2 regions of the Pseudarthrobacter sp. B907 genome follow, and region 1 is predicted to be linked to the other one. Evidence: riboswitches for the same ligand, from Rfam matches in the RefSeq annotation. Region 1 holds a riboswitch; the other holds the start of a gene.
What was found. Region 1 has a riboswitch for thiamine pyrophosphate ahead of thiC (phosphomethylpyrimidine synthase ThiC). Riboswitches for the same ligand answer to the same signal wherever they lie in the genome.
Positions count from the first base shown of each region.

Region 2: it holds a riboswitch for thiamine pyrophosphate, as region 1 does, so the genes downstream of both, ABLI39_RS00475 (bifunctional hydroxymethylpyrimidine kinase/phosphomethylpyrimidine kinase) here and thiC (phosphomethylpyrimidine synthase ThiC) in region 1, are expected to answer to the same signal.

Region 1 is NZ_JBEEQE010000002.1:161,467-165,842, forward strand. It holds gene ABLI39_RS02310 (amino acid permease) at 312-1,763, shown strand; TPP riboswitch at 1,986-2,093, shown strand; gene thiC (phosphomethylpyrimidine synthase ThiC) at 2,091-3,821, shown strand; gene ABLI39_RS02320 (DNA-directed RNA polymerase subunit alpha C-terminal domain-containing protein) at 4,244-4,376, shown strand, end outside.
Region 2 is NZ_JBEEQE010000001.1:91,458-95,833, forward strand. It holds gene ABLI39_RS00475 (bifunctional hydroxymethylpyrimidine kinase/phosphomethylpyrimidine kinase) at 346-1,911, opposite strand; TPP riboswitch at 1,961-2,058, opposite strand; gene ABLI39_RS00480 (Rne/Rng family ribonuclease) at 2,206-4,376, opposite strand, start outside.

The sequences.
Region 1 (4,376 bases):
CAAGCGATGATCAGCTCATGCGGGTCCTTCTTACAGGAAGGGCCCGGATGCGTCGCGAAGCGCGGCAGAAAGCCGGAGGAGATCCCTTACGGGACCTCGCAGCAGCCCGCGACCCGCCGACACCGCCAGTAAGTGCACGAGGAAGAGACTTAAGCCCGAGCAATTTTCCCCGCCTCGCGCTGGAAACATACCCCTAGTCTTAATTCACCACCCCGCTGTTATCTCCGTCACATCCTCGACGGAGCCGCCTGGTCGGTGTCGCGGCGCCACGGTTACCGCCACACCGCCGGCCGTAAGAAGGAAAGAAGCTCATGTCTGAACGCACCATCTCGGAGACCAGGACCAGCGCCTCCGAACACAACCACGAACCACATCTCGCCCGTGCCCTGGGGAACCGCCATATCCAGTTGCTCGCCATCGGCGGCGCAATCGGCACCGGCCTGTTCATGGGGTCGGGTAAAACTATCTCCCTCGCCGGACCGTCCGTGATTTTCGTCTACATGATCATTGGTTCCATGTTGTTCTTCGTCATGCGGGCCATGGGCGAGATCCTGCTTTCGAACCTGAACTACAAGTCATTCAGCGACTTTGCCGGCGACCTTCTCGGTCCGTGGGCAAGCTTTTTCACCGGCTGGTCCTACTGGTTCTTCTGGGTGGTCACCGGAGTGGCCGACATCGTGGCTATTGCCGGTTACGTCGACAAGCTCGCGCCTGGCACCCCGCTCTGGATCCCGGCCCTGATCACACCCCTGGTCCTGATCCTGCTGAACGTGCCCGGCGTAAAAGCGTTTGGTGAAACGGAATTCTGGTTCGCCATCATCAAGGTGGTCGCGATCATCGCGTTGATAGCGACGGGCGTTGTCATGATCGCCACGCATTTCACGTCGCCCAGCGGCGCTGTGGCGAACCTGGCCAACATGTGGAACGACGGCGGGATGTTCCCGCACGGCGCATTCGGCTTTATCCTCGGCTTCCAGATCGCCATTTTCGCCTTCGCGGGCATCGAACTTGTGGGCACCGCGGCCGCGGAAACCAAGAGCCCGGAAAAGAACCTCCCGCGGGCCATCAACTCCATCCCCATCCGGGTATTGCTGTTCTATGTGGGCGCCCTCGTGGTCATCATGGCCGTCAACCCCTGGCGCAGCATCGATCCGGCCAGCAGCCCGTTCATCGGCATGTTTACCTTGGCCGGGCTGGGCATCGCCGCGGTGGTGGTCAACCTTGTGGTCCTGACCTCCGCGGCCTCCAGCGCCAACTCCGGGATCTACTCCACCTCCCGCATGGTCTACGGCCTCGCCCAGGACGGCAACGCGCCGAAGGTATTCGGGAAGCTGAGCGTCCGCAAGGTCCCGCAGAACGCCCTGCTGTTCTCCTGCATCTTCCTGCTGGCCGGATTGGTCCTGCTCTATGCCGGCGATTCCGTTATTGGCGCCTTTACGATCGTCACGTCCGTGGCCTCCGTCCTGACGATGTTCGTTTGGTCCATGATCCTCGTCAGCTACATCGTGTTCCGCCGGCGCCGCCCGGCCCTGCACGCCGCCTCAACGTTCAAGATGCCCGGCTCCGCCTTCATGCCCTATGTGGTGCTGACATTCTTCGGCTTCATGCTCGTGGCACTGGCCCAGGCAGATGACACCAGGATGGCTCTCGTGGTGGCACCTGCTTGGTTTCTTCTGCTCGGCGCAGCCTGGTACCTCAACCGCAAGGCGCCGCTACAGCAAGCCCGGATCGAGGAATGGAAAGCTTTGTCCATCTCCGAATAGGCGAACGTTGCCCGCTGGCCGGGTAAGTTCATCAACAAACTCGACGCATCCTCCGTCGGGCCACGACGGAAGCTCCCACACAGAGACCTCGACAACTTCGGCAGAGCCAATAGTGCCCGTCAGCCTGCGCCGCGCCGCCGCCAGCCGGCGGATCGCATGCGGGGCACCGTCGTTACCGGTCCAAGGGATTTTCCACCTCCGGCGAAGCTTCTGTAGGATCGATCACATCCACACGGGTGCCCTTGCAGGGGCTGAGATCGGGCTGATGCAGTCTGCGACCGTTGAACCTGTCCGGGTCATGCCGGCGAAGGAAGTAGGAAACCACCGATGAGCTCCATGAATTCGCATTCCCTCGCGTACGCCCGCGACCCGGAACACGGCATTAGCGTCCCTGTCACGGCGATCGCCTTGGAGGACTCCCCGAACGGGGTGAAGAATCCACCGTTCACGGTGTACCGCACCGCCGGTCCGGGCAGTGACCCGGTGGTCGGGCTGGAGCCTTTCCGGTCTGCATGGATAGAAGCCCGGGGCGATACCGAGCCCTACGGCGGCCGGGAACGGAACCTGCTCGACGACGGGAAGTCCGCAGTGCGCCGGGGTGCCGCTTCTGCTGAATGGAAGGGTGCGCAGCCGGTGCCCCGCCGCGCCCTCGAGGGTAAGACCGTCACCCAGATGCACTACGCCCGCCAGGGCGTGATCACCCCCGAGATGCGGTTCGTCGCCGTGCGGGAAAACTGTGACGTCGAGCTGGTCCGCGCCGAGGTCGCTGCCGGGCGGGCCATCCTCCCCAACAACATCAACCACCCCGAATCTGAGCCGATGATCATCGGCAAGGCCTTCCTGGTGAAGATCAACGCCAACATCGGCAACTCGGCCGTGACCAGCTCCATTGCCGAGGAAGTGGACAAACTGCAGTGGGCGGCCCAGTGGGGAGCCGACACGGTGATGGACCTCTCCACCGGGGATGACATCCACACCACCCGCGAATGGATCATCCGCAACTCACCCGTACCGATCGGCACCGTGCCGATCTATCAGGCGCTGGAGAAAGTCAATGGTGAGGCCAATGACCTGACCTGGGAGATCTACCGGGACACCGTGATCGAGCAGTGCGAGCAGGGCGTCGACTACATGACCGTCCACGCCGGGGTGCTGCTGCGCTACGTGCCGCTGACCGCCAACCGGGTTACCGGGATCGTTTCCCGCGGAGGGTCGATCATGGCCGGCTGGTGCCTGGCCCACCACCAGGAGAACTTCCTTTACACGCACTTCGATGAACTCTGCGAGATCTTCGCCAAGTACGACGTCGCGTTCTCCCTCGGTGACGGCCTGCGGCCAGGCGCGACGGCCGATGCCAACGACGCCGCCCAGTTCGCCGAACTTGACACCCTCGCCGAACTTACCAAGCGTGCTTGGAAGTACGACGTGCAAGTCATGGTCGAAGGCCCCGGGCACATCCCCTTCCACCTCGTCCGCGAAAACGTCGAACGCCAGCAGGAACTCTGCGACGGCGCCCCCTTCTACACTCTGGGGCCGCTGGTGACCGACATCGCACCGGGCTATGACCACATCACCTCTGCCATCGGCGCCACCGAGATCGCCCGCTACGGCACCGCTATGCTCTGCTACGTCACGCCCAAGGAACACCTCGGGCTGCCGAACAAGGACGACGTCAAGACCGGAGTCATCACCTACAAGATCGCCGCCCACGCAGCCGACCTCGCCAAAGGCCACCCCGGCGCCCACGAACGCGACGACGCCCTGTCCAAGGCACGCTTCGAGTTCCGCTGGAGGGACCAGTTCGCCCTCTCCCTGGACCCGGAAACAGCCGAATCCTTCCACGACGAGACCCTGCCCGCCGAACCGGCCAAGACCGCGCACTTCTGCTCCATGTGCGGACCCAAGTTCTGCTCCATGCGGCTCTCCCAGGACATCCGCGACCAGTTCGGAGGCATGTCCGAACAGGAAGCGATCGCCGGAATGAACACCAAGTCCGCCGAATTCCGTGAATCCGGTGGGAAGGTCTACCTCCCCGAACCCGTCCGCCTCAACCCCTAGAAACCCCCGGGCCTGCAGTCACCGCAGCAGGCCCGGGCACCACCCCCGCCCCTAACACAGCCTGGCTGAGGGCTCAACAGTGGCAAGGCGCAGCAGAGCCGTGGGGGAACATGCCCACCAGGCGACCTCACAATGGCCGCACAGGATCGATTGTCTCCACCGTGCTGCGGTCACGAGAAGACGGCGCGGGCAAACGTCGTGCCCAGGGCCGCACGGCCGCCGAGCCGGTAGCCCCGTCCCCCAGCTCGAGTCGAACCTGTCATTGCCGTTGGCGTCCTGAAGCCGCTGATGCTGCCAAAATGTCAATCCAAACGCACTCCGGTGCACCGGCTCACCGCGCCGGATGTACCGCATCCAATCAAGGTCCGACACTGACAAGCAACGGACGCGCGCGAGTGCACGACTGCCCCGAGAGAAGCAACATGAAGCCAGCCCGCCACGACGCGATTGACATCCCGGACGTCACCTCGCATCTCGCTGGCTCCTCAGCCTCCCCCGGACCATTCCCGCCGGAACCGTTCAGCGGGCCAGGCCACCGGCAGGTGAACGCCCGTG
Region 2 (4,376 bases), on a different contig from region 1:
CGTTTATTACTAGATTTGCGTGCGGAACCTGGCGCCAAAGTCTTTGGACCGGCTCACGCTGTGCCTCAACGCCGGTGGATTCCCCGGGGGAACCCATGAGCTATCCCGTGGAAAGTCCTGCCCGCAGGGCGGGTGAACAGTTCCTCAAGGTCATAACCCAAGTGTTGGCGTAAGCACCGAAGATCTAGACTACGCTAATTTTGCCTTCGGCCGCAAACGAGGCCGGTCCCGGCGGTAGTGCGTGACGGACGCCACACACTGTCCCCGAAGGGCCAAAGTGGTGGCATCGCAGCGACTTCCGGAACCGCGCCCCATCATCGTACCGGCCGCATCCCGCCGGGCCGCTCAGGCGTGCAACCTCGGCGCGTCGAAGAACTCCACCTCGTACCGGCAGGACTGCCCGAAAGCGAGGGCCATGGCGCTGCGCTCGGCCTCGGAACCCCGCCGGCCCGCCGCGTCCGTGTACCTGATCGCCTGCCGGGTCGACTCCGCGAAGGCCTCGTCGGCGTAGGTGCGCAGCCAGTCCGCGTAGGGGTGACCCACCGGGGCGCCGGCGCCAAGGAACTCCCGGTGCAAGGTGGCGCCCACCTCGGCGTAGAGCCAAAAGCACGGCAGCGCCGCGGCCACCAGCACGCCGTAGCTGCCGGCGAGCGAGGCCGCGTGCAGATGGTCCACGTAGGCCTTGGTGACCGGTCCCGGCGTTCCCGCCACTGCCCGGCCTCCCAGCCAGTTCCGGTGCAGCTCGGACTCCACTTCGAGGCACTGCTGCGCCGAACGGGACCAGAACAGCTGTTCGGCTTCCGACGGCGCGAGGGCGGCCGCGCGCGACAGCACCCGGGAGTAGCCGTTGAGGTAGAGGGCGTCCTGGCCGAGGTAGTAGGCGAACTCCTGTTCCGGCAGGGAGCCGTCCACGAGGCCGCGGATGAAGTCCAGGGCGTAGATCGCGTCCAGCCCGCCGGCGGCGTGCCCGTCGAGGACCGCGGCGAAGTCCCCCTCGCGGGCGAAGGCGGATGCGGAGGGCGAACCGCCCTGCTGCAGGTGGTGGAAATGGTGCACCGGACCGTTGCCGCGTCCGACGTCGAGGCGCCCGGCCTCCCGCAGCGCGCCCAGCAGCCACGGCTTGGCCTCACGCAGCGACGCCTCCCAGTCCCCCGTCCGGACTTGCACCGTGGCCAGCGCCGAGGACAGCGAGCAGCCGGTGCCGTGGCTGTTGCGGGTGGCGATCCGCTTGCCCGGCACCACCACCGTCTCCGCACCAAGCAGTCCCCCGGTGTTGACGAGCGCGTCCGGGCAGCCTGCGCCGTCGTCGTCAGCGCCGGTGTCCTGGAGGTGGCCGCCCTTGACCAGCACGGTGGAGCCGGTCAGCGCCGCGAGCCGTTTGCCCTGGTCCAGCGCCTCGTCCCAGTCCGCGGCGGGTTCTTCGCCAAGCAGCATGGCCAGTTCCGCCAGGTTCGGGGTGATGAGGTCCGCGAGCGGAAGCAGGGCCCGCAGGGCGGTCTCGGCCGATTCCTGCAGCAGCCGGTCGCCGCTGGTGGCCACCATCACCGGGTCCAGGACCACGACGGCGGGGCGGACCTCCTCAAGCCAGGCCCGGACGGCGTCGATCACGACGGCGTCGCCGAGCATGCCGATCTTGACGGCGTCGATGGTGATGTCCTCGCTGATGGCGTCCAGCTGGGCGGTGAGGAAGGACGCGGGCGGCACGTGGACGGACCGGACGCCCTGGGTGTTCTGGGCCGTCAGCGCGGTAATGGCCGCCATGCCGTAGCCGCCATGCGCGGCGATGCTCTTCAGGTCCGCCTGGATGCCGGCGCCGCCGGAGGGGTCCGAGCCCGCAATGGCGAGGACCCGCGGAATCGTCGGCAGAACGGGTTCGCCGGGGGCGGCAGACGGGAACGTGGACTGCAGGATGGACGCGGGCCGGGCCGGTCCTGCCTGCTCGGTTGCGGCTGGCTGGGTCGATGAAATCAAGAGACATCCCTTCGCCGGTGCTAACCGGACAGGTTCAACGGGTCTGGATCTCAGCCGGCTCGTTGCGCGGCACCCCGTGTCAGTCCCCCAGCCTAGCGGTCCGTGCCAGGCTCTGTCCGCACCGCTGCGGTTGTTACCGTGCGCCCGTTAACGAACTCGCGGGTACCGTCCGGGCTCGACGCAATGTTGCGTCTAGCCCGGTCGATACCCGCGAGTGGCGGTGTCTGCCCGGTGCTACAGCTCCGAGGCGGGAACGCCGACGCCGAGGATGATTGGCTCGCTGGCGGCCGGTTTGGCGGCCACCTTCGCCGGCTCAGGGGCCTTGGCCTCGTGGACCGAACCGGCAACGGCCGACGGAGCAGTCGCGCGCTGCTGCACGGACGTCTCGTTGGCGGCGCCCTGGGCGCGGCTGGCGCTCCGGTTCCGGCGTACCCGGCGCGGCGGGGTGGTGTCCGCCGCGGCGGCCTGCACTACGGGAGCCTTGGCAGCTTCCTGCCTGACCGGTGCCTGCGCAGCGGGAGCCTTTGCGGCTTCCTGACGGACCGGTGCCTTGGCGGCTTCCTGGCGGGCGGGCGCCTGCGGCTCGCGGGTGCGGGCACTCGGGGCCTGGATCCGTGCGGTTCGGGCGCGTCCCCGGCCACGGGTGGCACGGGACGGCGCCGCGGCGGCGGCTTCGGCGGCTTCCGCTGCAGGGGCCTGCTCGGCGGCCTCAGCTTGGGCTTCGGGTGCTTCCGCGCCCTGTTCCGCTGCCGCCGGCTTGCCGGCCTCGGCGTCGCCCAGGTTGGCGAAGGCCTCGGTGAGCAGGTCCAGGGTCAGCGCCGGCTGCTGCGCTTCCTCGGCGTGCTCGACGAACGGCAGGGCAACCTGCTCGCCGCCGAAGGTCAGCACGGCGGCCGGACGCCCGGCAGCTTCCTCCGTCGAGGCAACTTCCACGGCCGCGTTCAGCGCCGCCTGGCGGGTTTCGGCGTCGGGCGCAGCCGTCGCGTCGCCGTCGTGCAGGTGGGCGGCGTGTGCGGCGGCGGCGATGTTCGCAAGCGCCGCGCGGGTAGCCTCCGCCTTGGCGTGGCGCTCGGCCTCGGTGGGCTCCGGGTGCACTGCAACGGGCGCGGACTGCTCGTCCGAACCCTGGCCACCCCGGCCGCGGCGGCGCTTGCGCTCGGTACGCGCGGGGGGCTGGTGTTCGGCCCGCGGGACGTGGTGTTCGGCGGCGACGGTGTTGGCACGGCGGTGCTCGACGGGCTCGTCATGGGTGACGACGCCGCGGCCGGCGCAGGCTTCACACTGTTCGCCGAAGACTTCCAGCAGCCCGGTGCCCATCCGCTTGCGGGTCATCTGCACGAGCCCTAGGGAGGTCACCTCCGCCACCTGGTGCTTGGTCCGGTCGCGGCCCAGGCACTCCACCATGCGGCGCAGCACGAGGTCGCGGTTGGATTCGAGCACCATGTCGATGAAGTCGATCACGATGATGCCGCCGATGTCCCGGAGTCGGAGCTGCCGGACGACTTCCTCGGCCGCTTCCAGGTTGTTCTTGGTGACGGTTTCCTCGAGGTTGCCGCCGCTGCCGGTGAACTTACCGGTGTTGACGTCCACCACGGTCATGGCTTCGGTGCGGTCGATCACGAGCGAGCCGCCGGAGGGCAGGAAGACCTTGCGGTCCAGTGCCTTGTGGATCTGCTCGTCGATGCGCCAGGCCGCGAAGATGTCCGTGTCCTTGGTCCACTTCTCGAGCCGGCCCACCAGGTCCGGAGCCACATAGGTGACGTAGGCCTCGATGGTGTCCCAGGCTTCCTCGCCGGAGACGATCAGCTTGGAGAAGTCCTCGTTGAAGACGTCGCGGACCACCTTGATGGTCAGGTCCGGTTCGCCGTAGAGCAGCTCGGGGGCCAGGATCTTCGTAGACGTGGACTGGCTCTCGATGCCTTCCCACTGGGCGCGCAGACGGTTGATGTCGTGCGTCAGCTCTTCCTCGGAGGCACCCTCGGCGGCGGTGCGGACGATCACCCCGGCGCTCTCCGGCAGGCGGTCCTTGAGGATCCGCTTGAGGCGGTTCCGTTCGACGTCGGGCAGCTTGCGGGAGATGCCGGTCATGGAGCCGCCGGGCACGTACACGAGGTAGCGGCCGGGCAGGGAGATCTGGCTGGTGAGGCGGGCGCCCTTGTGGCCGACGGGGTCCTTGGTGACCTGGACCAGTACGGAGTCCCCGGACTTGAGCGCGTTTTCGATCCGGCGCTGCTTGCCCTCGAGGTTGACGGCGTCCCAGTTGACCTCGCCGGCGTAGAGCACGGCGTTGCGGCCGCGTCCGATGTCGACGAACGCGGCTTCCATGGACGGCAGCACGTTCTGGACCTTGCCCAGGTAGACGTTGCCGATCAGGGAGTCCTGCTGGGTCTTGGAGACAAAGTGCT